Regions from separate parts of the Bordetella holmesii genome, predicted to be linked through region 3. Evidence: predicted binding sites of a transcription regulator. Region 3 holds the regulator's gene; each other region holds the start of a gene.

What was found. The regulator HrcA, encoded in region 3, represses chaperone genes, less so after heat shock. The targets are predictions, from matches to a motif close to TTAGCACTCNNNNNNNNNGAGTGCTAA.
Region 1: the regulator HrcA is predicted to act here: its motif matches at 1,690-1,716, upstream of LK440_RS03415 (co-chaperone GroES).
Region 2: the regulator HrcA is predicted to act here: its motif matches at 4,372-4,398, upstream of rpoH (RNA polymerase sigma factor RpoH).

What each region holds. Positions count from the first base shown of each region.
Region 1 covers NZ_CP085973.1:732,248-742,111, forward strand. Annotated here, with positions in the region: gene groL (chaperonin GroEL) at 1-1,311, opposite strand, end outside; gene LK440_RS03415 (co-chaperone GroES) at 1,346-1,633, opposite strand; partial or broken gene LK440_RS03420 (IS3 family transposase) at 1,850-2,703, opposite strand; gene LK440_RS03425 (hypothetical protein) at 2,761-2,985, opposite strand; gene LK440_RS03430 (basic amino acid/polyamine antiporter) at 3,135-4,643, opposite strand; gene LK440_RS03435 (Orn/Lys/Arg family decarboxylase) at 4,706-7,081, opposite strand; gene LK440_RS03440 (basic amino acid/polyamine antiporter) at 7,160-8,617, opposite strand; gene LK440_RS03445 (LysR family transcriptional regulator) at 9,135-9,864, opposite strand, start outside.
Region 2 covers NZ_CP085973.1:3,260,150-3,270,013, forward strand. Annotated here, with positions in the region: partial or broken gene LK440_RS15660 (cation:proton antiporter) at 1-2,106, opposite strand, end outside; gene LK440_RS15665 (metallophosphoesterase) at 2,338-3,123, shown strand; gene rpoH (RNA polymerase sigma factor RpoH) at 3,438-4,325, opposite strand; gene LK440_RS15675 (ISL3 family transposase) at 4,549-5,769, shown strand; gene LK440_RS15680 (DUF302 domain-containing protein) at 5,773-6,225, opposite strand; gene LK440_RS15685 (hypothetical protein) at 6,322-7,011, opposite strand; gene fghA (S-formylglutathione hydrolase) at 7,069-7,908, opposite strand; gene LK440_RS15695 (S-(hydroxymethyl)glutathione dehydrogenase/class III alcohol dehydrogenase) at 7,919-9,025, opposite strand; gene LK440_RS15700 (hypothetical protein) at 9,195-9,864, shown strand, end outside.
Region 3 covers NZ_CP085973.1:862,120-871,983, forward strand. Annotated here, with positions in the region: partial or broken gene LK440_RS04035 (ISL3 family transposase) at 1-526, opposite strand, end outside; gene recN (DNA repair protein RecN) at 631-2,286, opposite strand; gene LK440_RS04045 (NAD kinase) at 2,308-3,207, opposite strand; gene hrcA (heat-inducible transcriptional repressor HrcA) at 3,317-4,321, shown strand; gene hemH (ferrochelatase) at 4,354-5,445, shown strand; gene LK440_RS04060 (hypothetical protein) at 5,532-5,765, shown strand; gene grpE (nucleotide exchange factor GrpE) at 5,879-6,409, shown strand; gene LK440_RS04070 (thioredoxin family protein) at 6,431-6,805, shown strand; gene dnaK (molecular chaperone DnaK) at 6,894-8,819, shown strand; gene dnaJ (molecular chaperone DnaJ) at 8,920-9,864, shown strand, end outside.

The sequences.
Region 1 (9,864 bases), 130 kb from region 3:
GTTCTGGTCGGGAGTGTCGCCTTGCAGGCCGGTGATGGCTTGCTTGGCACGCAGCAGCGCAACGCCGCCGCCAGCAACCACGCCTTCTTCCACAGCAGCGCGGGTAGCGTGCAGGGCGTCTTCAACGCGGGCCTTCTTTTCTTTCATTTCGACTTCGGTGGCAGCACCGACGCGGATCACGGCAACACCGCCGGCCAGCTTGGCCACGCGCTCTTGCAGCTTTTCACGGTCGTAGTCCGAAGTGGCTTCTTCGATCAGGGTGCGGATCTGCTTGACGCGCGCCTCGATCGACTTGCCGTCGCCGGCGCCGTCGATGATGGTGGTGTTTTCCTTGGCGACTTCGATGCGCTTGGCTTGGCCCAGTTCTTGCAGCGAGGCCTTTTCCAGGGACATGCCGGTCTCTTCCGAGATCACGGTGCCGCCGGTCAGGATGGCGATGTCTTCCAGCATGGCCTTGCGGCGATCGCCGAAGCCCGGAGCCTTGACGGCGGTGGTCTTCAGAATGCCACGGATGTTGTTCACAACCAGGGTGGCCAGGGCTTCGCCCTCGACGTCCTCGGCGATGATCAGCAGCGGACGGCTCGACTTGGCGACTTGTTCCAGCACCGGCAGCAGATCACGGATGTTGCTGATCTTCTTGTCGTAGATCAGGACGAAAGGATCGTCCAGAGCGGCGACTTGCTTGTCGGGGTTGTTGATGAAGTAGGGCGACAGGTAGCCACGGTCAAACTGCATGCCTTCGACGACATCCAGTTCGTTTTCCAGCGACTTGCCGTCTTCGACGGTGATGACGCCTTCCTTGCCGACCTTGTCCATCGCGTCAGCGATGATCTGGCCGATGGAGCTGTCGCTGTTGGCCGAAATCGAGCCAACCTGGGCGATTTCCTTGCTGGTGGTAACCGGCTTGGAAGCCTTCTTCAGCTCGGCGACGGCAGCGGCCACAGCCTTGTCGATACCGCGCTTGAGGTCGATCGGGTTGAAACCGGCGGCAACGTACTTCAGGCCTTCCTGAACGATGGCCTGGGCCAGCACGGTGGCGGTCGTGGTGCCGTCACCGGCGTTGTCGGAGGTCTTGGACGCAACGTCCTTGACCAGCTGGGCGCCGATGTTCTCGAACTTGTCCTTCAGTTCGATTTCCTTGGCGACAGACACACCGTCCTTGGTCACGGTCGGGGCGCCGAACGAGCGCTCCAGCACGACGTTGCGACCCTTCGGGCCCAGGGTGGTCTTCACAGCGTTGGCGAGAACATTCACGCCGCGAACGATGCGCACGCGGGCATCATCGGCAAACAGAACTTGCTTGGCAGCCATTTTCAGCTTCCTTTGAAAATAGGGATGAACGCTATTACTGGATCACGGCGAGGATTTCTTCCTCGCGGATGACGAGCAGTTCGTCGCCATCGACCTTGACGCTTTGGCCGGCATACTTGCCGAACAGGACCTTGTCGCCGACCTTCAGGTCGACGGGCAGAATCTTGCCGTCTTCCGTCTTCTTGCCGGGGCCGACGGCCAGCACTTCGCCTTGATCGGGCTTTTCAGCGGCGCTGTCGGGAATGACGATGCCGGAAGCGGTCTTGCGCTCGTTGTCCAGGCGTTTGACGATCACGCGATCGTGCAGGGGACGCAGGGCCATGAGGAACTCCTGTTGGATAACTAGAAGATTGATCGGTAGTTGGCGCGGGAGGGCTGTTAGCACTCGCCAGCGACGAGTGCTAATTATAGGGATGACTCGGCAGGCTTCAAGGGGGAGGGGCTGGATTGTTACATATTGGCTGGGTGATATTGACTCGATGTGGCATTCAGCTGATGTCGAATTTCATTGATGTCGGAATTTGACCTGCCCCCAGATTTAGTACGGCACCGACATAGAGCCCAGGGGTAAAAGACCTTCTTTCTGATGAGCCTGCACGAATTGCGCCGGCGTTAAATATCCGAGCGCGCTGTGAGGCCGATCGGTGTTGTACTCGACTCGCCAGTTTTCGATCAAGCTTTTAGCCTGTCGCAGGGACAAGAACCAGTGCTCGTTAAGGCATTCGTCGCGGAACTTGCCGTTGAAACTTTCGATATAAGCGTTCTCCACCGGCTTACCCGGCCGAATAAACGACAGCTTTACGCCTGCTTGGTAGGCCCAGGCGTCCAAGGCTCTTCCGGCGAACTCTGGCCCGTTGTCCACGGTAATAGATCGCGGCAGGCCACGCATCTCCGCCAGCCGTTGCAGCACCATGGCAACACGCAGTCCCGGCAACGACGTATCGACCTCGATGGCCAGGCATTCGCGAGTGTAGTCATCGACGATAGTCAAACAGCGGAATCGGCGGCCATAGGCTAGGCCGTCGGCCACAAAGTCCATTGACCAACTCTGATTCGGCGCGATTGCCGCTGGGCGAACCACGCGCTCGGTCATTAATGTCCTGACCGCCTCGCGTTTGGCCTGCGGGCTGACTACTTTCGGCTTAGCAGATCCTGAAGCGCCGCCTTGTCCAGCATCGACTCGGCCAACAGCTTCTTGAGCTTGTTGTTCTCCTGCTCCAGCTCCTTGAGCCTCTGAGCGTCCGACACCGTCATGCCACCGAACTTCGCCTTCCAGTTGTAGTACGTTGCCTCGGAGATTCCGTGCTTGCGGCACAACTCTGCGGGCTTGGCACCTGCATCGGCTTCCTTGAGCACGCCGATGATTTGCTCTTCCGTAAATCGTTTCTTCATTGCCATTCCTTTGGGAACGGACTCTACATCGATTTCGTACTAATCACGGGGAGCAGGTCAGTAGCGGTTCCAGGAACGATCCCACTCCAGGTCGATGCTCCATTTCGGAGAGAACTGGTAGTTCAGCACCGCAGAAGGGTGGGAGTTGGTGGTCTGATAGTTGCCGGAGTCGCCATAAAAGGTCTGCGTCAGGCTCAGGCTGCCATTGGGTGTGAACTCCGCGGCCTGCGTGGCGGAGGCGCCCAGCAGAAAAAGACCAAACAATGTGCAGTAGCGTGTCATGTGCGTGATGCAGGAAGGAGCCGCGGGGCGTCATGGCAGACAGCGCGCCGCGTGGTATACGTGGGGAAGAGGGCCAGGCGCCCGTCAGCGAGAAGGCCCGGTCTTTGTACAAAACCGGGCCTTCGTCCGCTCAATGCTTTTCGATGCGCCTAGAGCGTGATCTTGCCGGTGTAAAGCAGCCAGAACACGATAACGTCGGCGACCAACAGGATGGCCACGTAGAGTTTTTCCAGACCCACGAACATGGGCTTGCCGTCCTTCTTTTCCTTGCGCGACCAGATGAAGACCGGAAGACCGCAAGTCAGCAGCACGGGCACCAGAGCCAGGTAGTTGAGCGCGCTGGCATAGAGGATGAACAGGCAGAACAGCACGCCCATCACGCCGCTTGTCAGACCGAGTGTCATGCCCTTGTTGGAATACTTCTTGTATTCATGCGTCAGGCACAGCTTGGTCATGTAGAGCGTGGTGGTGATGTAGGCAGGCACCACCATCAGCGCGCTGATGTTGTACATCGTGTTCCAGGCATTGTTGGAGAAATAAACCAACAGCATGGCTGCCTGCATCACGCCGCTGCTTATCCACAGCGACACGGTTGCTGCCTCGTTCTTGTTCGTACGGGCAAACGCCTTGGGAAAGGCGCCGTTCTGGCCTGCAGCCATCGGGATTTCTGCGCAAAGCATGGTCCATGCCAGCCAGCCGGCCAGCACCGAGATGATCAGCCCCAGATCCATCAGCCAACTGCCCCATTGCGCGCCGACGACGTGCTCGAGCACACCCGAGGTCGACGGATTGGCGACCTGAGCAAGTTCGGGCTGCGTCATGGCGCCAAACGGCAGAACGGACAGCAGGATGTAGATGATCAAGGCCGCCAGAAAACCCAGCAGCGTGGCTTTGCCCACGTCGCTGCGATTGCGGGCGCGGCCCGACAGGACCACCGCGCCTTCTACGCCGATGAACGCCCACAGTGTCACCGTCATGGGAGCCATGATTTGCGCCGTGAACGAGACCGGCGTGGCGGCTGCGCCCGTGCCGCTCATGATCTGCGGTGCATTGCCCCAGACGTTGTCGAGCAGTTGGGAATAGTCGATCAGCAGACCCAGCAGGAGGACGAATGCCACCAGGGGAACCAGCTTGGCGATCGTGCCCACCGTGTTGACGAAGCCGGCCACCTTGGTCCCGGACAGCACCAGATAGTTGTAGCCCCAGATGAGGATGGAGCCGCAGATGATCGAGTTCAGGTTGTTGCCGTTGGTGAACACGCCAGGGAAGATCTGGTCGAAAGCGTCCATGAGGATGACCGCGAAGGCGACGTTGCCAAAGCAGGTCATCAACCAGTAGCCCCAGGCCACGTTAAAACCTATGAAAGACCCGAAACCTTCCTGCGCGTACATATAGACCCCGGCATGCAGGTCTGGGCGCAGGTCGGAGAGCATGCGGAATGCATTGGCAATAAAGTAAACGCCGATGCCCGCGATGATCCACGCGATGACGACCGGACCGACGGCCGAGGTGGCGGCGGTATTTTGCGGCAGGCTGTAGACGCCGCCACCCAGCATCGACCCCACCACGATGGCGATGAGCGCCAACATGCCGAGTTTCGCGCCGGCCGAGCCGGAGCTGGCGTCGGTACTTGTACTTGCTTGAGTTTTATCAGTCATTTTCGTTGCCTTGCGATGGAGGAGACCATGCCGCCCGGGTCAGGCCCGGGCGGCACCCCGCTCTATTGCCGTCCCTTCTTGATGGAAGAGACGCGGTGGCTCTTGAAGCTGATGTGCTTGGGCACGGGCTGCGGCTTGCGCGCCTCTTCCACGACGGCGCGAACCCAGTAGTCGCCGTTCTGATCGATGCTCACGCCCTGGATTTCGTGTTCGAAGCCCGGGAAGCGCTTGTCGAATTCCTGCAGCGCTTCGAGATAGCCGGTGATACCCGTGTCATCGGCGGGCAGACGTTCTCCCGGCATCAGAACCGGAATACCCGGAGGGTAGGGCACCAGCATGCTGGCGGCGATACGATTGGCGAAATCCGCTACCTTGACGCGTTCGGTCTGGTAGCGCACAACCTTCTGATAGGCCTCGGCCGGGGTGAGCACAGGCTCGGGGATGGAGCTGACCGCATCGCTGCTGTGCTTCATCAGGTCCAGCTCCTGCATGCTGTCGTGCATGTGCTGGCACAACTCTTTGAGCGTCATCGCGGCGTACTTGGGCGACGCGTGGGCCAGCGAAGGAATGGCATCGATCGCCTTGGCGCCCGTGTCATAGAGCTTCTTGAAGGTCAGCAGGCTTTCGATCAGCGTGCCCCACTTGCCCTTGGTGATACCCACCGAGAAGAGAATGAGGAGCGTGTAGTCGCCGGTGCGGGCAACCTCGATGCGGCGGTCGTCCAGGAACTTGCTGACGATGCTGCCCGGAATACCCTGAGGCAGGTGTTTGCCGTCGGGGGTGATCCCCGGGCAGGTGATGCTGACCTTGACCGGGTCGAGCATGCAATCGGCCTGGCCAATGTCCGCATCGGAAAAACCGTGCCACGCGTCGCCTGGTTTGAGCGTCCACAAATCGGGGGTCTGGCTCAGCAGTTCGATGGAGGCCTTATGGAAAGCTTGCACCTTGCCACTGGCCGGATCCTTGACCTGGGTGGGTTGCAGGACGTCGAAGAACCATGAGGACTCGCCATCGACTTCGGCGAGTTCTTCTTTGACATTGACCACCGCCTGGCGGAAGGCAATTGCTTCTTCGATGGATTCTTGCACGAGCGAGTAGCCGGCTTCTCCCTGCATCATGGCAACGGCCACGTCGATCGAGGCGATGATGGGATAGAACGGCGAGGTGGTGCCGTGCATCATGAACGAATCGTTGAAATCGTCAAAGTCCAGCGGTGCGCGGTCGCTCGGTTTGATGTGGGTCATCGATGTCATGGACAACGCCGGCAACATCTTGTGCGTGGATTGCACCGCGAACAGGGTCGGACGATTGGGCGGGTCATCGGCCACGTCCATGGCAAAGCGGCCACGGTAGAGCGGGTGGAATTTGGCGTAGGCATACCATGCCTCGTCAAAATGGATGCGCGGCACGCTTTCGCTAAGCTGGCCGACGACTTGATTCACGTTGTAGATGAAGCCGTCGTAGGTGCAGTTCGTGACCACGGCGTAGCTGGGGTCGCGGCTGACCGCATCCTTGGTCAGCGCGCTGTCGTCGATGAGTTTTCGGACGCTGTCTTTGCTCAGGCGCTCTGCCGGAATGGGGCCGATCAGACCGTAGCCGTTGCGGCTGGGCGTCAGATACACCGGACGAGCTTGCGACAACGTCAGGCCGTGATTGAGGGATTTGTGGCAGTTGCGGTCCACCACGGCGATTTCATTGGCGCCCACGGCACCCTGCGCCACGATGCGGTTCGAACCCGACGACCCGGCCACACCGTAGAACGTCCACTTGGCACCGAAGAGTTCGGCGGCAATTTCCTCGGATTGCTTGGGCGGGCCGGCGTGAACCAGATAGTCGCCCATTTCGGCGGTCGCCACGCCGATGTCGGCGCGCATCATGTTTTCACCAAAGAAATTGATGAATTCCACGCCGACCGGGTGCTTGAGGTAGGCCATGCCACCCATGTGCCCGGGGCAGTCCCAGTAGTAATCGCCGTCCTCGGTGAAGTTTTTCAGGGTGCCGAAGTAAGGCGGCAGCAGGGTTTCTGCGTAACGGTGCACCGCAGTGTAGACACGGTTGGCGGTGAACTCCGGGGTCTCGGAGTACAGATAGACGTACTCGGTGACTTCCTTCAGTACCGCGACGGGGATGCCATTGACGGCTTCGGCTTCGGAGAGCAGAAACACCGGCACCGTGGCGTTACGCTCACGGATCTTCTGCACCAGTGCTTCGCACTCTTTGACGATGGCCGTGTTGGCGCTGTCCCAGAGAATCGCGATGAAGCTGTAGTGAGGGCTTTGCTGAATGTAAGTCTGACCTGCTTGCAGGTTGGCGGCCTGCTGGACGATAAACCCTCTTTCGGCGATGGCTTGCGCCAGGGCTTGCACGGCCTGGGAGGCGGGACGGCCGGCTTCCAGACTGTCGGAAAGCACTAGCAATGCATTGTGATTGAACTTCATAGCATGACTCTCGGTTGAGGTCGAGCGGCGCATCCGGACTCTGATACTGATCAGTAAAAAACAGCGAAAAACAACCTGCTACAGCTTGATGTGGCCCATGAAATACAGGGCGATTACAAGAATATCGATGGCCAGCAACAGCGCGAGTGCGGTCTTTTCACCGCGATTCAGCGCTCCCGCATCGCTGCCTTGCTGGCGGCGGGCCCAGAAAAACAAGGGCAGCCCCAGACTGAGCAGCAACGGGCTCATCGCGACGTACTGAATATTGCTGGCGTAGAGCATGAACAGACAGAAACCAGCTCCGACGAGGCTGCTGAACAACGCCAGCATTCGCCCCGTGGACTGGCGTTGCGTATACTCGCCGTTAAAGCAGGTTTTGATCAGATACGAGGCAGAGGAAAAGTACGCCGGCAACACGCAGATCGCCGAGATGCCAAGCAGCGTGAGCCATGCATGCTGGGAGAAATACACCATCAGCATGACGCACTGCATGATTCCGCTGCTGACCCAGAGGGCCGTGGAAGCGGCGCCGTTCTTATTCTCTATGGCAAAAATCTTGGGGAACGTGCCATTACGCCCGGCAACCTGAGGTATTTCGGCGCAAATCATCGTCCAGGCCAGCCAACTGGTCAAAATCGAAATCAGTACGCCTATATTGATCAGCCACTCACCCCAGTCGCCCGTGAGCTTTTTCATGACGCCCGCGGTCGACGGATTGGGAATATGGCTCAACACCTGTTGTGACATGACGCCAAAAGGCAGCACTGAAACGATCAGGCAAATGAGCAGCCCCAGTATGCAACCAATCATGGTCGCGCGCGCCACATCTTTCTTGTTGCGCGCTCTGCCCGACAGCGCTACCGCACCTTCGACGCCGATAAAGCACCAGAGCGCGACATACATCGGTGACAGCGTCTGCGACAGAATCGAACCCAGGGGCTTGGCGTCGCCGACGGGATGGTGGCCCCAGATATCGGTCGTGAGTTGAGCGTAGTTAAGGAAATAAGTGACTACGCCGACGAAAACCACCAGCGGGATCAGTTTGACGAACGTGCCGACGGTATTGATCATGCCGGCCATTTTGGTGCCGGCCAGCACCAGGACGTGAAAGCCCCAGATAAGGATGGAAGCTCCGACGATGGATGCCAGATTATTGCCGCCGGTGAAATCGCCCGGCATGAAATAGTTGAGCGTGTCCATCACCATCACAGCAAACGCTACGTTGCTGAAAATGGTCATGAGCCAATAACCCCAGGCCACGACAAAGGCACTCAACGGCCCGAAGCCCTCCCTGGCATACATGTAAATGCCGGATTGCAGGTCGGGCCTGAGGTCCGAAAGCACCATGAAGGTTCGGGCAATGAAAAACATGCCGAAACCGCTGATCAACCAGGCGATGACGACCGGGCCAAGGGCTGATGTCTCAGCCATGTTTTGAGGCAGGCTGTCGACACCGCTGCCTATCATTGAGCTCACGACAATCGCCACAAGCGCCACAAGGCCGAGTTTCTGGTCGATGGGCTTAGTGCTGCTCATAGGTTCTCATAGGCTGCTGAAACGTGCATTTGAAACGGAGCGCGCCGTGGTTGGCGGCACATCGCGCTGGTTTGGCGACCCATTGCCTGCGCGTGGAGGCACGGGCGGCAAATGGATCAGACGTGGCGGTGTCAAGGCACGAGCAGTTATGCAGGTTCCTTACACAGGGCTTAGGTCTGTTGAACGCGTCAAAGATACCAGAATGTTGATATCAGATGCATACGGTTTCGTATATTTTTTAAACAACACCAAAAAGTCGCTAATATTTTGTATAAACGTGACAAATTGTGGTTCCGACGCGCGGTGCCGCATCAAGAGGGGCGGAATTTTTTTGCGCTTAACCGTTTGAATTTCCAGCGATTAATGCTGCGCGTCTGCGGAAATTTTTGTTTTCAGCTTCTGTTTGATGAAATCGCCGGCGCTAATTTGTCGAGCGGCAAAGGGCGGTTTGTTTGTGGCAAACGCAGGGGGCTTCGCGGCAGCCTCTGCCGTCTTTCGTCAGGCGGGAAGGCAGCGCTTAAGCAGCCGAGGGCGGCGTGGTGGCCGCGGCGGCGTCGATGGTGACATCCCAGATCGAGGGCGAGCCTATATGCCGTCGCAAGGCCTCGGTGAAGGCCCTTATCCGGGCGCTCGCCCGGGGCATGGCGCGCAGCAGATAGATGCCGCTGTCTTGGGGGGGCGTGCAGTCCTGTAGCCCGATCTGCACCAGATTGCCTCGGCCAATTTCCGGTCCCGCCGACCAATTGGGCATAAGGGCGATGCCGAGTCCGTCCAGTGCCGCCTGGCGCCGGGCATCGCAGTCGTCGCATTCGAGGACAAAGCGGGCCTGCCGGGCCCAGGCGCCGTCGCCGATTTCGCGCCATCCGCGTACGCTTGTGCTATGGCGCCGGTCGATCAGGCGATGCCGTGCCAATTCGCTCAGCCGGCGCGGCGTGCCGTAGCGTTCAAGATAGCTGGGTGCTGCACACATGAGGTACCGGTGGCTGCCGATACGTTGCCCGATGAGGCTGCTGTCCGGCTGCTGCCCCACACGCACGACGACATCCATACGCTCGACGACCGGATCCACGATGCGTTCCGTCAGGGCGAGTTCGACCTGCAACTGCGGATGCCGCTCGCCAAGCCGACCCAGAATGGGCACCACGTATCGCCGGGCAAAAGCGGGCAGGCAGCTTACCCGCAACAGGCCTTGCACGTTTTGCTCCAGCGAAATGACTTCGGATCGGGCTTCGGTCATGTCGTGCAGG
Region 2 (9,864 bases), 1.3 Mb from region 3:
AGGCACCCGCTTGATGAGCTCGGCCGAACTCAGCTCGATATCCAGGGGCGGGTGATGGTCGATATGCTCCCAGCGCGTTTTCAGTTGCGCCATCAAATCCGCATACACCTAACCGCTGATCAGGAACTGTTCGAGCATGTCGCGATAACGTATGCGCTCGAGCTCACGCGCCACGCGGTCGAGGTAGCTTTCCTGCAGCCACAGCGCATAGCTCGGGTACTGCAAATTGAGCGCCTGCAGCGCGTTGTCAACCAAATCCAGGCGCCGCTGATGCGCCGCGACAATCTGCTGCGCGGCATCATCGCCAAGCAACGGCCCGATCTGCTCGCGCGAGAACTGCATCAGGCGCTGCGCCACCGAACGCTTGGTCTGCAGATTGGCAAACCGTTGACTGAGCTCGCGGGCCAGCCATCCCTGAAAGCCGAAGATGTAATGCACCCGCAACGCCAGCCGAAAGCCATGTGAATAACGCACATCGGCCACGATGGCCTGCTCGAAACCGTTGACGCCGCCCGTGCGCACGGCGTCCTCCAGACGCTCGGCGCGCGCCAGCAAGCTTTCTGCCATGCGCCAGTCGACGATCTGGGCCTTGAGGATGTCGAAGAACATTTCTTCTTCGTGCCGCGCCACGATGGCCAGGCCCACCGCCGTGCGCTGCTCCACGCTCATGCGCGCCACCTGAGTGTCATGCACGGCCGTCAGGCTGGCATCGAACACGGCGTGGATGCGATCGCGCGCCTCAGGCGCGATATGGTCATCCTTGGCAATCTCATCCGTCTTGCCTTGCAGGGTTTCCAGCGCGACCGACAGCGCCTGATTGCGTATGGCTCGCTCGACGGGCGAGAGCTGGTTCAAACCCAGCATGCGGATCAAGGGCCGCAGGCTGATGCCGTTGATGAACAAGGTCGCCAACACAAAGCCGGTCGTGGCCACGGCCACGAACTGGCGGGCCTCCTCCGGCACCGTGGTCTGTTCGGTGACGGCCAAAGCCAGCGCCAGAGAAACGGCGCCCCGCAGCCCTCCCCAGAGCATGACGCTCTTATAGGGGTTGCTCACCTCGGCGCCAATCTTGAATATCTGCAACAGCGGCAACAAGCCGAAGACCACGATGGCACGCGCCACGAGGGTCGCCACAAACACCACCACCACGAGCAGCAGTTCCTGCCAATCGGCTGCCGCCATCAGCTTGGGAATGAGCATGGCGGCAAACACGAAAATCAGCGAGTTGGCCCAGAAGCCGAATTGGCCCCAGAAGTTGGACAGGTATTCGAAGGTCGTAGGCGACATACGCGTGCGGCCCGTCGACCCGACCACCAGCCCCGCCACGACGGTGGCCACCACGCCGGAAACATTCAAATAATGCTCGGAGATGAAAAAAGACAGGTAGGCCAGCGTGAGCGTGAGCGTGATCTCGGCGGTGGGATACCCGCGCAGCCAGGCAAACAGCGAGCAGACCAGGCGTCCCATCAGCCAGCCGGCCAGTCCGCCTCCCAGAAAGTGGACGATGAAATCATTGAAAACGGCGCTCGCCGAAATTTCTCCCGAGCCCCCCAGGGCAGCCAGCAGCACCGAGTACAGCGCGATGGATGCCGCGTCGTTGAACAGGCTCTCGCCCTCGACCAACGTGGTCAGCCGTTTGGGCGCGCCCACTTCACGGAAAATCCCCACCACCGCAGCAGGGTCCGTGGTCGCTACGATCGCGCCCAGCAACAGGCAGACCAGCAGCCCATAGGAAGACACGGCGTTGACCGCCACTCCCACCACCAGCGTGCACACGACCACGGCCACGATGGCCATCATCAGGATGGGGCCGATATCGTTCATCAAGCGGCGCACGTTCATCGACAGCGCCGTCTCGAACAACAGCACCGGCAGAAAAACCATGAGAAAGGTTTCGGAAGAAATCTCGAAGCGTTCAATCGTGTCGAGCAGGTCGCCCAGTACCGGCGGCGCCCAGCCGTGCAGGTGGATGCCGATACCCAGCAAACAACCCACGATGGCCAGCAGCACGGAGAAGGGCAGCCCCAGACGGCCAGCCAACGGTGGCATGAAGCAGATCAGGGTCAGCAAGCCGGCGAGGCCGAAAACGAGAAATCCAATATCCATGGGAAGGCGCGGTGGCGCAAGAGGTCAAGGCCCAAGGATAGCGTCTTTTTCCCATGAACCCGCCGCGTGTGCGTTGCGCGCTGACCGGCAGACGCCCACACTTGGTTACGCCTGTCGCCGTGGCAAACCACGCCTATCGACCGTTTTTTCGCTAACGTTGGCGCTTTCCAATACTGGGAGAGGCCTTTGCTCTCTGCTCCGCTCGACGCACGCCCCCAGGATGCACCGGCCTTGCTACTGCAATTGACCGACTCGCATCTGCTGCAGGATCCGCAAGCGCGCATGTTCGGCGTCAATACGGATGCCAGCCTGCGCGCCGTGCTCGACCTCGCCCGGCGGCAAGAGGGCAGCCCCGATCTCATGCTGCTGACCGGCGACCTCGCCCAGGATGGCAGCGCGGCGGCCTACCAGCGGCTGCGCGCGCATCTGCGGGACGTGGCACACCCCGTGCGCTGCGTGATGGGCAATCACGACGCCGCCGGCCAGATGCGCCAGCAGTTGAGCGATTGGTCACAACCCGTACACGATCTGCCGGGCTGGCGGATCATCATGTTGGACTCCACGGTCCCCGGGCAAGATTTTGGCCACATCGACGCGGGGCAGTTCGCGCTGCTCGACCAAGCCCTGCGGGAAGCGGGCGAGCGCCATGTTCTCGTTGCGCTGCACCATAACCTTGCCCGCGTCGAAGGCGCCGAACACGACACCCTCATGGTCGACAATGCCGCGGCGGTCTTCGCGCGCCTGTCGGATCATCCGCAAGCGCGGGTCGCGCTATGGGGCCATATCCACCAGGAGTTCGACTGCCGGCATCATCACCTGCGCATGCTCGGCACGCCATCGACCAGCTTTCAGTTCCGTTTGGATAACGGCCACTACGCCGTCGACCCGCAAGCGCCGGGCTACCGTTGGCTCAAGCTCTACGCCGACGGCTCGATTGCCACCGGGGTTCGACGCCTGGATGCCGCGACCTGGGCCGCCCTGCGCGACGAACCCCTGCCGCTCGAAAGCGCGGCGTGAGCGGCAGGCGCGTGGATCCCAGACAATAAAAAACGGGGCACCGATATGCGTAGGTGCCCCGTAAACCGTCCGTCTCATAGGGGAGGGGAAAGAGGAGAAGCCGAGACGGACGACAAAACGGCAAGACAAACCCAGCTTGCTGTCTATGCTTATTAGTCCTGGCCGCGGGCCATAAGTTTCTGGCCGAGGTCCCTGATCGGCGCCGATTTTGTATCAATCAGTGTCGGACCCCCAAGGCCTGCTGCCGTATTCATGCGCCGCAAATGAAAAATGCCTGCCCGAAGGGGCAGGCATTTCGCTTGGCAAGGCAGCGATCAGGCAGCCGCCAGCGTGCCACGCATTTTTTTCAGCGCCGCCGCCTCGATCTGGCGGATGCGCTCGGCCGACACCCCGAACTCCGCGGCGAGTTCATGCAGCGTGGCACCGCCGTCGTCCTGCAGCCAACGGGCTTCGACGATGCGGCGCGAGCGCGCATCCAGCGCCTTGATGGCATCGGCCAGGCCCTGGCCCTGCAAATCATCGCGCGCCTTGCGCTCAAGCACACGGGTGGGCTCTTCGCGGCATTCGTCCGACAGATACGCGATGGGCGCATAGCTGTCATCGTCATCGTCCTGATTCTCGAGCGAAAGATCGCGGCCCGACAGGCGAACCTCCATCTCACTGACATCCTCGCGGCGGACGTTGAGTTCGCGGGCGATACGGTCGACCTGCTCGGTATCGAGCGTCTGACCATCCGGGCGCATGCTGCGCAGATTGAAGAACAGCTTGCGCTGGGCCTTGGTGGTGGCCACTTTGACCAGGCGCCAATTGCGGATGATGTATTCGTGGATTTCGGCCTTGATCCAATGCACGGCAAAGGAAACCAGACGCACCCCGCGCTCGGGGTCGAAACGTTTGACGGCCTTCATCAGGCCGACATTGCCTTCCTGGATGAGGTCGGCATGCGGCAATCCGTACCCCAGGTACTGACGAGCGACCGACACCACCAGGCGCAGGTGCGACAGCACCAGTTCGCGGGCGGCTTCGAGGTCGTCACCATCGCGCAGACGGCGCGCCAGCGAGGACTCTTGCTCGAGCGTGAGAACTGGCAGGCGATTGACCGTCGAAATATAGGCATCGATCGTGCCCAACGCACCGGGATTGGCAACCGCCAAGGCCAAGGCGTTGCCCGAGGTGGCCAACGAGGGACTGGCTGAATTCATATTGCGGCCTCCATGGAACGAGGGGTAAACGGGCATCAGCTTGATGTTAGCACTCCAAATCTTTGAGTGCTAATTCGACCCCTGCACTGCAACAAAGTTCCGGTTCCAACGGGTTGCAGCAGCCGCGTCCCTATTATTTTTGGTTCATCGCGGAATAGCGTGGAGCCGTGCTTGATTGCCGTTACGCTTGATCCTTGATTTTTCAAGGATCAAGGCCGGGATCATGCTGGACCGCAAGACGATCGAGAGGTTGGGTGGGTGGGAAGGTTATCGGGTGGAGCGGGTCGTGTGGCCTGAAGGTGAGAGCCGGACGGTCACGATTTACCTGAAGCCTTCAGCGCGAACGATGCACTGCGAGCACTGCGGCAACCGATGTCGGCAGGTGCATGAGACGACCACGCGCCGGGTGCGGGATCTGCCGCTAATGGCGCTGCGAGTGACGCTGGTAGTGCCGCGTCGGCGGGTCTGGTGCGAGCAGTGCGGTGGACCGCATCTGGAGAGGCTGAGCTGGCTGGGCCGTTACCAGCGAGTGACCGACCGGCTGGCCGAGGCGGTCAGCCAGTTGCTTGAGTCCAGCAACATTCTGGCCGTGGCGCGCTTCTTCCAACTGGGTTGGCACACGGTCAAGGCGCTGGACAAGGCCCTGCTGCGACGGGCGATCCAAGAGCCGGACTGGAGCCAGATCCACTACCTAGCGATGGACGAGTTCGCTCTACACAAGGGCCATCGTTATGCCACGGTCGTTGTCGATCCGATCCGCCGTCAGGTGCTATGGATCGGTGATGGCCGCTCGCGCGAGACGGCCAGAGCCTTCTTCGAACAACTGCCAACAGGAGTTGCCCAGCAGATCCGGGCCGTAGCGATCGACATGACGACGGCCTATGAGCTGGAGATCCAGGCCAACTGCCCCAACGCCGAGATCGTCTACGACCTGTTCCACGTCGTGGCCAAGTACGGCCGTGAAGTGATAGACCGGGTGCGTGTAGACCAAGCGAACCAGTTGCGGCACGACAAGCCGGCCCGCCGGGTGATCAAGTCCAGTCGCTGGCTACTGCTGCGCAATCGCAAAAACCTCGATCCGTGCCAATCGGTAAAGTTGGACGAGTTGCTCCAGGCCAACCAGCCCTTGCTCACCGCTTATCTGATGCGCGATGAGCTCAAACAGCTGTGGTTCTACCAACACCCCGGCTACGCCCGCCAGGCATGGGATCACTGGCTGCAACAGGCTCAGGGCAGCGGCATCGCCGCCTTGGCTCACTTCGCGCTCAAGCTAAAAGCCTATCTGCACGGGATTCTGTCTCGCTGTCGCCACCGGCTCAACACCAGCATCGTCGAGGGCATCAACAACACCATCAAAGTCATCAAGCGCCGCGCCTACGGCTACCGCGATCAGGAGTACTTCTTCCTCAAGATCCGGTCTGCATTCCCCGGTATTCCTCGATGAACCTTATTTTTGGCCCATGCTCCTGGCCACCAGATCGGCGGCCGCGGCCAGTCCGCCTTGCCGGTCGGCCGGCAACCCCGGACTGGGCAACCTGTGCATCAACACCTCAACCCGGCCCGCACGCTCCCGCACCAACACGCGCAGCGGCAAATCCAGCGCCAAGTCGGGTTCGGCCAGCATCAATGGCGTGCCCGCCTTGGGGTTGCCAAAGATGAGCACCCGCGTCGGGGGCATGTCCAGACCGGCAGCCTGGGCGGCAGCGGCATGGTCGATCTCGGCAAAGACCGTCATGCCATGCGCTGCCAGGCCGGTGCGCAATTGCGCGACCGTCTGGCCAACGTCACGCGTGCTGGTGAAGGTAATCAGGGCATCCTGCGCCTGCGCGCCCGCCCCCAGGGTGAGCGCGGCCGACACCGCAGTCAACCATCGCCGAGCGGCGTGAACACCGTGTTGCATGGGCACTCCTGTGCGGATGAGGAACTGCCCCAGTGTAGAAAGCCACGGGTACGCATGGGCGCGCCGCGGGGCCACAATTGGACCAAGCGCCAGCGGCTACCAGCCGCGCTGCCTCAAGCCCGCTTCCGTGGCCGCGTCGGCAGGACGGATGAACAACGCGCCGCGCGCATCGAACAACACCTGGTAGCGGGCCCCCTCGAAAAGAGGCATGTATGCCGCACTGCCATAGGTGACGTCCACAAAGGGCAGCCATCCCGGCAACCAGCCTTTGACAGCGCTGATATCCGGCACAGGCCAATCATCCAGGGCGTACACCGAGCGGGTGCCACTTTGCTCGCGCTGCACGTCGCGATAACGGCCCGACAGCCGCTCCAGGCGGTATAGCGGCGGAGCGCCCGCCATCAGCGCCGGCAACCGCCAGCGAACCACCTTGGCATCGATCTGCCATTCGTCGCCATAAAGGGTGTAGTCGCGCTGCCCCAGCCCCTCGGCCCGCGCCGACACCAGGTATTGATTGTCGTTCTGGCGGCTGACCTGGATCTCGGCAACCGGTTGATCGGTCGTCAAACGGAAGAACTGCAGCAGCGACAACGCCAGCAGAACCGAGACACAAGCCAGCGCGGCCAGCAGCAAGCCGACAACGCGCCGCACGGGCCGCAGACGGAAGGTCTTGCGGCCCATGTCGTCACGCCCGCCACCGCTGCCCAGCAGCATGCCCAGGCCAAGCAGAAGCACGATGACCGCCACCAGGGCGGTCCACACGAAAGGCGTCAGCAGATCAGTCAAGGACAGGCGCTCCAGTCAGGGGTCGCGAAAGTATAAAAGCGGCCCGCCGGCCAGGCCTTAACGCAAGCGCTCGACGTGAAACCGGATGTGATCCGCCATGAAGGTCGAGATGAAGTAGTAGCCGTGGTCATAGCCTTCGTGGCGGCGCAAGGTCAGCGCCTGGCCGGCATGCTGGCAAGCCGCTTCGAACACCTCGGGATACAGTTGCTCGGCCAGGAATTGATCCGACAGCCCTTGATCAATCAATATGCCCTGCGGATAGGGATTTTTCAGGCCAAGCATCAGCTCGCTGGCGTCGTGCTGCGCCCACCCCGCACGGTCCTGCCCCAGATAGCCCGAGAAGGCCTTCTGGCCCCATGGGCAGCGCATCGGCGCGGCGATCGGCGCGAAAGCCGAAACGCTTGCCCAGCGCCCGGGATGACGCAGGGCCAGGGTCAGCGCACCATGCCCGCCCATGGAATGGCCAAAGATGCCGGCGCGCGCGGCATCGCCGGGCAGTTCACGGGTCGCCAGATCGAACAGCTCCTGAGCCACGTAGCTTTCCATGCGGTAGTGCGCCGCGTACGGCTCACTGCTCGCATCCAGATAAAAGCCCGCACCGACGCCAAAATCCCAGTGCTCGGCCTCACCCGGCGCTGCCGCACCACGCGGGCTGGTGTCGCAACTGACCAGCATGAGGCCGTGCTCGGCGGCCAGACGCTGGGCGCCAGCCTTGATCATGAACGTTTCTTCGGTGCAGGTCAGCCCGGCCAGATAAAACAGCACTGGCACGCGGCCGTTTTCGGCCTGCCGGGGCAGAAAGACCGAAAACCGCATGGGCAGGCCGATCGCGGTGGAATCATGGCGGTAAAAGCGCTGGCGTCCGCCGAAAGCCCGGTGTTCAGAGAGCAGTTCCATAGCCTGTCCGTCAGTAAAGCACGACCGAACGGATGGACTCGCCACGCTTCATCAGGTCAAACCCCTCATTGATGCGATCCAGCGGCAGCGTATGGGTGATCAGATCATCGATGTTGATCTTGCCTTCCATATACCAGTCCACGATCTTGGGGACATCGGTACGGCCACGTGCGCCGCCGAAGGCCGAGCCCTTCCATTCCCGCCCGGTCACCAGTTGGAAGGGGCGGGTGCTGATTTCGGCGCCCGCCTCGGCCACACCGATGATGATGGACTGGCCCCAGCCCTTGTGGCAGCACTCCAGCGCCTGGCGCATCACCTTGGTGTTGCCGATGCACTCGAAGGAATAATCGGCGCCGCCATCGGTCAACTGCACGATGTGATCGACCACGTTTTCAACGTCGCTGGGATTGACGAAGTGGGTCATGCCGAACTTGCGTGCCATGGCTTCCCGCTCGGGGTTCAGATCGACACCGATGATCTTGTCGGCGCCCACCATTTTGGCGCCCTGGATGACGTTCAGCCCGATGCCGCCCAGGCCGAACACGACGACGTTGGCGCCGGCCTCGACCTTGGCCGTATAGACGACGGCGCCGATACCGGTGGTCACGCCGCAACCGATGTAGCAGATCTTGTCAAAGGGTGCATCCTCCCGCACCTTGGCCACAGCGATCTCCGGCACCACGATGTGGTTGGCGAAGGTGGAGGTGCCCATATAGTGAAAGATGGGCTTGCCGTCGATGGAAAAACGCGAGCTGCCGTCGGGCATCAGGCCCTTGCCCTGCGTGCTGCGAATGGCCTGGCACAGATTGGTCTTGCGCGACAGGCAGAATTTGCACTGGCGGCATTCGGGGGTGTAGAGCGGGATGACGTGATCGCCCTTGCGCAGCGAAGTCATACCCGGCCCGACATCGACGACCACACCGGCGCCTTCATGACCCAGGATGGCGGGAAAAATACCCTCCGGGTCTGCACCTGACAGCGTGTAATAGTCGGTGTGACAGATGCCGGTGGCCTTGACTTCGATCAGCACCTCGCCGGCACGCGGGCCGTCCAGGTCGACTTCTTCGACGGTCAACGGGGCACCGGCCTTCCAGGCGATGGCGGCTTTGGTCTTCATGCGAGGCTCCTAGGTGTATCTGCGAGTACTGAAAAACAGTTCCAGATGTTAACCTGACCAGTCGCGTGCCTCCGGAACCGAAATCGCGGGCTTGACCGCAGGCGATGGTGGCACTATTTATATAGGGTATATAGCTCCCTAACGCGCTTGCGCCACCGCGAGACTTCCTATGGCCCGTCTGCCCCGTCTGTATGCTCCAGGGCTGCCCCAATTGGTGCAGGCCAACTTTGTCCAGTCGCTGGCATCGCCTTCGCAGCCCGCACCCTCGGACATCCTCAATCAGCTGGCCGGTTGGTTAGGCGAGTCTGCGCAGCGCCACAAAGTCGCCGTGCACGGCTGGGTCCTGGCCAATGACCGCATCTTGTTGCTGGCCACGCCTGCCGACGAAGAAGGTCTGCCGCGCCTGATGCAGACGCTGGGCCGCAATCTGGCCGCCCGGCTGCGAGGCGGGCGTGTGTTCGCTGGACGCTACCGCTCGGCCCTGCTCGAGCCAGGCGTCTGGGTGATGCCCTCACTGGTCTGGCTTGAAACTTATCCCGTACGCAGCGGTTCGTCCGTCGAGGCCGACACCTGGCCCTGGTCTTCCGCGGCCAGCCATACCGGCGGCTCCAGTGTGGCGGCCGCGCAGTGGCAATCCGATCATGCGGACTACTGGTCTTGCGGCAATACGCCATTTGACCGCCAGGCCAATTACCGCAAGTTGCTGCATGACGGCCTGTCGCGCGACCAGACGCAACGCATCGAGCAGGCCGTCTCTGGGCAATGGGCGCTGGGTGGGCCGGACTTCATCGCCAGCCTCACGCACACCGCCAGCCGCCGGGTCGCACCTGGGCAACGTG
Region 3 (9,864 bases):
CGACAACGACCGTGGCATAACGATGGCCCTTGTGTAGAGCGAACTCGTCCATCGCTAGGTAGTGGATCTGGCTCCAGTCCGGCTCTTGGATCGCCCGTCGCAGCAGGGCCTTGTCCAGCGCCTTGACCGTGTGCCAACCCAGTTGGAAGAAGCGCGCCACGGCCAGAATGTTGCTGGACTCAAGCAACTGGCTGACCGCCTCGGCCAGCCGGTCGGTCACTCGCTGGTAACGGCCCAGCCAGCTCAGCCTCTCCAGATGCGGTCCACCGCACTGCTCGCACCAGACCCGCCGACGCGGCACTACCAGCGTCACTCGCAGCGCCATTAGCGGCAGATCCCGCACCCGGCGCGTGGTCGTCTCATGCACCTGCCGACATCGGTTGCCGCAGTGCTCGCAGTGCATCGTTCGCGCTGAAGGCTTCAGGTAAATCGTGACCGTCCGGCTCTCACCTTCAGGCCACACGACCCGCTCCACCCGATAACCTTCCCACCCACCCAACCTCTCGATCGTCTTGCGGTCCAGCATGATCCCGGCCTTGATCCTTGAAAAATCAAGGATCAAGCGTAACGGCAATCAAGCACGGCTCCACGCTATTCCGCGATGAACCTTTTTTGTGCGGGCGCGGGACGTCACGCCGTGTGGGTGTTCTGCAGCATCTCGCGCGCATGCTCGAGTGTGGTGGGCGTGATGGTGATGCCGCCCAGCATGCGGGCGACCTCTTCGACCCGCTCATCGGCGTCCAGCTCGGCAATGCGCGATCGCGTGATGCCGGCTTTTTCGCTCTTGCTCACACGGAACTGGTGATTGCTGCAGGCAGCCACCTGGGGCAAGTGCGTCACGCACAGCACCTGATGCCGCGCGCCCAGTTCGCGCAGCAGTTTGCCGACGACTTCCGCGACGGCTCCTCCCACGCCACTGTCGACCTCATCGAAGATCAACGTCGGCACGCGAGCAGCGCGGCTTGCGATGACCGAGAGCGCCAACGAGATGCGTGACATTTCGCCGCCGGAGGCCACTTTGGCCAAGGGCCGGGCCGAGGTGCCGGCGTGGCCGGCCACGAGAAACTCGACCGTCTCATTGCCTTGTGCGCTGGCCGGCCCGGCCGTCAGCGCCGCCTCGAAGCGTCCGCCACTCATGGACAGAGTCTGCATGGCACGGCTGACGTGTTTGCCCAGGTCGCCGGCGATTCGCTGCCTCGCCTGGCTCAGCAGTGCCGCTGCGCTGTCATATTGGGCCTGCGCGGCGTGGACTTGAGCGCGCAAGGCTTCGACATCGGCTGCGGCCTGCAAATGAGCCAACTGCTCGCGCAGACCGGTCCGCATCGAAGCCAGGCTCTCGGGTTCGGCCTTGAATTTGCGCGCCGTATCGAAGACTGCGCTCAGCCGTGCCTCGGCAGCGCTCAGGCGGTCAGGGTCCAGATCGACGCGGCTTAGGTAGTTATTCAGGTCGGAGATCGCTTCGCTCATGGCGATGCGGGCTGACTCCAGTTCTTCTGCAATGGCGTGCAGGCCGCTGTCGTGGCGCAGCATCTGTTGCAGTCGGTTGCTGGCTGCATTCAGGCGCGAGAGCGCAGAGTCGTGTTCGCCATCCAGCGCTTCGATGATCTGGCCCGCGCCATCGAGCAGGGACTGGGCGTGCGAAAGACGGCTGTGCTCGGCCTGCAGGGTATCCCACTCACCCTCGGCAAGATTCAGGCGATCCAGGTCGTCGAGCTGCCATTGAAGGCGCTCGCGCTCGACAGTGAGGGCGTCGGCGTCCCGTTCGGCGGTCTCCAGTTGGCGGGCCAGGCCACGCCAATGCTTCCAGGCCTGGGCCACAAGCTGGCGCAGCTCAGCATGTCCGCCGTGCGCATCGAGCAGATCGCGCTGGGCGTCTGGCCGCATCAGACTTTGATGAGCGTGCTGACCGTGGATGTCGACCAGCGTTTCACCCAGCTCCCGCAACTGCGTCACGGTAGCGGGCATGCCATTGATATAGGCGCGGCTACGTCCCTGGGCGTCGATGACCCGGCGCAGAGAAAGCTCTTCGGCGGGCTCGAGCTCGCGTTCGGCCAGCCAGGCCGTCAAATGCGCAGGAGTGTCAAAAATAGCCGTGATGTCGGTTCGGGCTGCGCCTTCACGCAGTACGCTGGCATCGCCGCGCCCGCCCAGGGCCAGGGCCAGGGCATCGATCAAAATGGACTTGCCAGCACCGGTTTCGCCCGTAAAAACGGTGAAACCGGAACCAAAATGAATGTCCGTCTGTTCAACGATGACGAAGTCGCGGATATGCAGGGTTCGCAACATAGCGGGCGCTGCCGGGATGGATTACTCGATGTTGTCGGTGGCCTGCGGCATCAGATTCCAATGCAGCTTGCGGCGCAGGGTGGAGAAAAAGCTATAGCCCTGGGGGTGAACCAGGCGGGCGGTATGCGGGGCGCGCTGCACGGTAATGCGGTCACCCAGTTGAAGATCCGACCAGGTCTGCATGTCAAAGTGGACCGAAGCACCTGTCTCGACGCGGCCGATGGCGGTCAGTGTCATGTTGAGCACGCCACTGTCAGGGATGACGATAGGGCGGTTGGACAGGCTTTGCGGCGCCACGGGCACCAGCACCATGGCATTGAGCCCGGGGTGCAGCAGCGGGCCGGCGGCCGACAGCGCATAGGCGGTTGAGCCGGTGGGTGTGGCAATGATCAGCCCATCGGCCCGCTGGGTGTACATGTAAACGCCATCGAGCTCGACGCGCATTTCGATCATGCCGCCGCGTCCGGCCCGATTGAGCACCACGTCGTTGAGCGCCGAGGCCGAATACATGTGGGCATCACCGCGCCAGACGCTGCCCTGAAGCAGCATCCGCTCTTCGATCTGGAAGTTGCCATCGAGTACGCGCGCCAGCGCATTGCGGGCATCTTGCAGCGGAATGTCCGTGATGAAGCCCAGCCGGCCATGGTTGATGCCCACCAGGGGCACGCCATAGGGAGCCAGGTGGCGCGCCGCGCCCAGAACCGTGCCATCGCCACCCATGACCACGGCCAGTGAGGCCGCCTCGCCGATTTCCTGCAAGGTGGCTTCGGGGTATTCATGCACGCCGGTATTGCGCGCCGTGTCGGCATCGACCAGAACACGCCGGCCGGCTTGCGTGAGCATCTCGGCGAGCGTGCGCAGGGGCGCGTCCAGGCCAGTGTCCTGGTAGCGTCCGATCAGGGCGACGATAGGAAAGTGCATGAGCGGGTTTCAGTGGATTCGTGAGGCGTATCAGGCGATTATATGGGGCCGCATATCATGTCGGAGGACAAAAATCGCCTCCTGGCTAAACTTTCCATAAAATAGTCTCATGGACGACCGCGCACGAGCTTTGCTGAAAGCGTTGATTGAACGCTATATCGCCGACGGGCAACCGGTGGGTTCTCGTACGCTATCGAAGGTATTTGACCTCTCTCCGGCCACTATACGCAACGTCATGGCGGATCTGGAGGAGCTCGGGCTGATACACAGCCCGCACACTTCGGCAGGCCGTGTGCCCACGCCCCGGGGCTATCGGATGTTCGTGGATTCGCTACTGGCGGTGCACCCGTACCAGTTCGAGCCGGCCAATATGTCAGAGCTGCTGCCCATGGTTGAACCCAGCCGTGCGGTCAATGCCGCAGCCGCTTTGCTATCGAATCTGACGCAGTTCGCGGGTGTGGTGCTCACCCCCAAGCGGGCGCAGGTGTTTCGTCAGATCGAGTTCGTGCGTCTGACCGACAAGCGTGTCTTGTTGATCATCGTCACGCCCGATGGCGACGTGCAGAACCGCATCATGCAGGTGCAGCGCGATTATGCCGAAAGCGAATTGCTCGAGGCGGGCAATTTTTTCAATCAACATTTCTCCGGCAAGTCCTTTGATGCGGTGCGGCGGACGCTCTCTACCGAGCTCACGCAGTTGCGCGAGGACATCTCCCGTCTGATGCAGGCCGCCGCCGAAGTGGGTGCCGAGGCGGCGGACGAGGGTGACTCGGTGGTGATTTCCGGCGAGCGAAAGCTGCTGGATGTCACCGATATCGCCTCGGATATGGACCGCTTGCGCAAGATGTTCTCGTTGTTCGAAAAGAAGACCGATCTGCTGCAGTTGCTGGACGTTTCCAGCCGCGCCCAGGGCGTGCAGATCTATATCGGTGGGGACTCGCAGTTGGTTCCCATGGATGAAGTCACCGTAGTGACGGCTCCCTATGGGGTGGACGGCCAGATCGTCGGCACGCTGGGCGTGATCGGGCCTACCCGGATGTCCTATGAGCGGGTGATACCCATTGTCGATATCACGGCCCGCCTGCTGTCGAACGCGCTCAGCCATAATCAATAATTCCAACCACGGCCTCGCGCCCGGAGACGTCAGTGTTTCTTCGCTTGTTCAAGTACTTGTGGCCTGAGCGCTTCCTGGCCGAGCCGGTCCGCGGCGACGATCCGTTCGACGACAATCCGCCGGCGCGCGAGCCTGGGCGGTCGGGCGTGCTTCTGGTCAATCTCGGCACGCCGGACACGCCTTCCGCGGGCGACATCCGCAAGTATCTGGGCGAGTTTCTCTCCGACCCCCGTGTGATCGAGATTCCCTCTTATTTGTGGAAACCGATACTGTATGGCCTGGTGCTGACCATGCGGCCGAAGAAGCTCGCTCCACGCTATGCGGATATATGGATGGAGGAGGGCTCGCCGCTCTTGGTCTACAGCCGGCAGCAGGCCGAGGGTGTGGCCAAGGTGTTGGCCAGTCGTGGCCTGGACGTACCGGTCGTTTTGGGCATGCGCTATGGCAATCCGTCGGTGGCCGACGGCATTGCGCGGTTGCGCGACCAGGGCTGCGACCACATCCTTACCGTGCCGCTTTATCCGCAATATGCAGCCAGCACGACCGCCACCGCCGTGGATGCGGTGACGCGCCACGCCGCGCGCCTGAGGGACCAGCCGGCGATGCGCTTCGTCAAACGCTTCTACGATGATCCTGTCTACCTCGACGCGCAGGCCGAACGCATTCGCGCCTTCTGGCAAGCGCAGGGCAAGCCGCAGAAACTGCTTATGAGTTTTCATGGCTTGCCGCGTTACTCGATCGAACTGGGCGACCCTTATTACCGGGATTGCCTGGATACGGCCCGATTGTTGAGGGAGCGCCTTGGGCTGGCAGCCGATGAGGTGGAGGTGTGTTTTCAGAGTCGGTTCGGTTCGGCGCGCTGGATGGAGCCTTATACCGAGCCCACCCTCAAGGAGTTGGCGCGTCAGGGGGTAAGCGAGGTCGATGTGGTTTGTCCCGGTTTCGTGGCGGATTGCCTCGAAACCCTGGAGGAGATCAATCAGGAGTGCCGGCAGGCTTTTATGCAAGCCGGCGGCAAGCGTTTTCGTTGCATTCCTGCGCTCAATGACAGTCCGCTTTGGGCCGAGGGGCTGGCCAGCCTCGTGCAAAGCCAATTGCAAGGGTGGCCGGTCAGCCGATCGTGAATCGCGTAAACTGAATACGGCTCTTACACGCATGGCGTGTGTAAGTATTGTCTATTGCACAACACCCTTTTCCAGGAGACGGCAAGATGACACCTCCCACCCGCCCCAGAGTAGGCACGTCGGGTGCGCCCGGCCACGACAACCTCGAGGAAGACGCGGTCGAGCGCGATCTTGACGAGGCACTGATGGAAAGCTTTCCGGCCAGTGACCCCGTCGCCATCACACCAGAAGAAGATCGACCGGATCCGGTCGACGAGGCGCTTAAAGAGTCCTTTCCTGCCAGTGATCCGCCGGCGCCGACTCAGCCCCGCAAAAAATAAGGTACCAGGGCCCTGTGCCCTGGTCTTTTTTTGCCTTTTCCCCCCTTGAAGCCAGAGAACTGGCCCTCATTTATGGGCTGATACCGTATTCATCCCTATTCTGGAGGACTCTCATGACGGCACCTCAAGAGCCTGTCGATCAAGACGCCAGCGCCGGCTTGCCCGCAGAAGACGTGCACGCTGAATTGGCCGCCGTGCGTGCCGAACTGGCCGCCGCCCAGGCACAGGTTCAATCTCAGCAGGAGCAGGTGCTGCGCGCCATGGCCGAAGCCGAGAACGTGCGCCGCCGTGCGCAGGAAGACGTCTCGAAGGCGCGCAAGTTCGGCATTGAGTCGTTCGCCGAGAGCCTGGTGCCGGTCAAGGACAGCCTGGAAGCCGCTCTGGCTCAGCCTGACCAGACCGTCGAGGCCCTGCGCGAAGGCGTGGAAGTCACGCTCAAGCAATTGGTCGGCGCCTTCGAGCGCAACATGCTCAAGGAAATTGCCCCGGCCCAGGGAGACAAGTTCGACCCGCACATGCACCAGGCCATCTCGTCGGTGCCTGCCGGACAGCCCGCCAATACCGTGGTGCAAGTGCTGCAAAAAGGCTACGCCATTGCCGATCGCACGCTGCGCCCGGCGTTGGTCGTGGTCTCGGCAGGCTGAGTGGCCTGAGAGGATGCAGCCATGAGCGGCTTTGATCCCAGTGCAGTGTTCGAAACGTTCGGCATGAAGCCGGTATCGAGCGCTAACTTCGATCAAGTCGTCGTCAACGCCACTGGCGATGACCTGCGCTGCGTCTTCCTCTGGGGTGAAGACTGCTACAACTGTAATGTTTTCAAGCAGACGGCGCTGTTGCATCGCGATGCGCTGCTGGAACTGGGGTTGAGTTGGTTCCAGGCGGATGTCTACGCTGACCCCGCGCTTGGTCAACGTTTTGGCCTGCACGGCGTACCAACCTTTGTGCTGTTCCGTGGTGGCAAGCGCCTGGGCCGGGTTACCGGATGGCCAGGTCTGCCGCAATTTAGCGGGGCCATCCGGCGGCTGCAAACCGGATCTTGAAAAACCCTGCGGTCATCCCCAGTTAGGCTGGGACTGTGATTCTTTCGATTACTTCGATCAATAACTGATTCTTCAAGGTATTCCTACCATGAGCAAAATCATCGGCATCGACCTGGGTACGACCAACAGCTGCGTGGCAGTCATGGACGGTGGCCAGGTCAAGATCATTGAAAACGCCGAGGGCGCGCGCACCACGCCCTCCATCGTCGCCTATATGGAAGACGGCGAGATCCTCGTGGGCGCCCCGGCCAAGCGCCAGGCGGTCACCAATCCCACGAACACTCTGTACGCCGTCAAGCGCCTCATCGGTCGCAAATTCGACGAAAAGGCAGTGCAAAAGGACATCCACCTGATGCCCTACAGCATCGTCAAAGCCGACAACGGCGACGCCTGGGTGGAGGTGCGCGGCAAGAAGCAGGCGCCTCCCCAAGTGTCGGCCGAAGTGCTGCGCAAGATGAAGAAAACCGCCGAGGACTACCTGGGCGAGCCGGTCACCGAGGCCGTCATCACGGTGCCGGCCTACTTCAACGACAGCCAGCGCCAGGCGACCAAGGATGCCGGGCGCATCGCTGGTCTCGAGGTCAAGCGCATCATCAACGAGCCGACCGCAGCCGCATTGGCGTTCGGCCTGGACAAGGCCGAGAAGGGCGATCGCAAGATTGCGGTCTATGACCTGGGTGGCGGTACGTTCGATATCTCCATCATCGAGATCGCCGACGTCGATGGCGAGATGCAATTTGAAGTGCTGTCGACCAACGGCGACACCTTCCTGGGCGGTGAGGATTTCGACCAGCGCATCATCGATTACATCATCGGCGAGTTCAAGAAAGAGCAGGGCGTGGACCTGTCCAAGGACGTCCTGGCTTTGCAGCGCCTGAAAGAAGCTGCCGAAAAGGCCAAGATCGAGCTGTCCTCCAGCCAGCAGACCGAGATCAACCTGCCGTACATCACGGCCGATGCCTCCGGTCCCAAGCACCTGAACCTCAAGATCACGCGCGCCAAGCTGGAAGCGCTGGTCGAGGAGCTGATCGAGCGCACCATCGAGCCGTGCCGCGTGGCCATCAAGGATGCTGGCGTCAAGGTTTCGGATATCGATGATGTGATCCTGGTCGGCGGTATGACCCGCATGCCCAAGGTTCAGGAAAAGGTCAAGGAATTCTTCGGCCGTGACCCGCGCAAGGATGTCAACCCCGATGAGGCTGTCGCCGCCGGCGCTGCCATTCAGGGTTCCGTGCTGTCGGGTGACCGCAAGGATGTGCTGCTGCTGGACGTGACGCCGCTGTCCCTGGGGATTGAAACCCTGGGTGGCGTGATGACCAAGATGATCCAGAAGAACACGACCATCCCGACCCGTTTCTCGCAGACATTCTCGACGGCGGATGACAACCAGCCTGCCGTGACTATCAAGGTCTTCCAGGGCGAGCGTGAAATCGCTGCAGGCAACAAGGGCCTGGGTGAGTTCAACCTCGAGGGAATTCCTCCGGCGCCGCGCGGCATGCCGCAGATCGAAGTCACGTTTGACATCGACGCCAACGGCATTCTGCATGTCTCGGCCAAGGACAAGGGTACCGGCAAGGAAAACAAGATCACCATCAAGGCCAACTCGGGTCTGTCGGAAGACGAGATCCAGCGCATGGTCAAGGATGCCGAGGCCAACGCCGAGGAAGATCACCGGCTGGCCGAGCTGGCGCAGGCCCGCAACCAGGCCGACGCGCTGGTGCATGCCACCCGCAAGTCGCTCACGGAGTACGGCGAGAAGCTGGAAGCCGCCGAGAAGGAGTCGATCGAGGCTGCCATCAAGGACCTCGAGAACATCCTCAAGACGGGTGACAAGGCCGAGATCGACGCCAAGGTGGAAGCCTTGTCGACGGCCTCGCAGAAGCTGGGCGAAAAGATGTACGCCGACATGCAGGCGCAGCAGCAGGCCCAGCAGCAGCAGGCGGCCGACAACGCCAAGCCGGTGGACGACAATGTGGTCGACGCCGACTTCAAGGAAGTCAAGCGCGACCAGTAATGGCCGAACGATGACGTGCGATACGCCCGGTAGCTGATTCCAGCTACCGGGCGCGCGCGTTGATGATTCAGAACATGGCCCGGCGACGGGTCCTCCCACCATGGCAAAACGCGATTACTACGAAGTACTGGGTGTGGCGAAGAATGCCAGCGACGAAGACCTGAAGAAGGCCTATCGCAAGCTGGCCATGAAGTACCACCCGGACCGCAACCCGGACAGCAAAGAAGCCGAGGAAAAGTTCAAGGAAGCCAAGGAGGCCTACGAGGTCCTGGGTGACGAGCAGAAGCGCGCCGCCTACGACCGCTATGGCCATGCCGGGGTCGACCCGAACGCCGCCGGCATGGGCGGCGGCATGGGCGGCGGCATGGGCGGCGGCATGGGCGGCGGCTTCGCCGATGCTTTCGGCGATATCTTTGGCGAGATCTTCGGCGCGGGTCGGCGCGGGGGCGGCGGGCCGCAGGTATATCGCGGCGCCGACCTGAAGTACGCGCTGGAAATCACGCTGGAGCAGGCCGCCAGCGGTTTTGACACCGAGATCCGCGTTCCCAGCTGGGAAAACTGCGATACCTGCCACGGCAGCGGCGCCAAGGCCGGCACCTCGCCCAAGACTTGCCGGACTTGCGGCGGTTCGGGCGCGGTGCGCATGCAGCAGGGCTTTTTCAGCGTCCAGCAGACCTGCCCGACCTGCCACGGCACCGGCAAGGAAATCACCGACCCCTGCCCGTCGTGCGACGGCGTGGGCCGTACGCGTCGCAACAAGACGCTGCAGGTCAAGATCCCGGCCGGCATCGACGACGGCATGCGCATCCGCTCCAGCGGCAACGGCGAGCCCGGCATCAACGGCGGCCCGCCGGGCGACCTGTATGTCGAGATCCATATCAAGCAGCACAAGATCTTCCAGCGCGATGGCGACGATCTGCACTGCGAGCTGACCATCCCGTTCACCACGGCGGCGCTGGGCGGCGAGCTGCAGGTGCCGACCCTGGGCGGCAAGGCCGAGATCTCGATTCCGGAAGGCACGCAGTCGGGCAAGACCTTCCGCCTG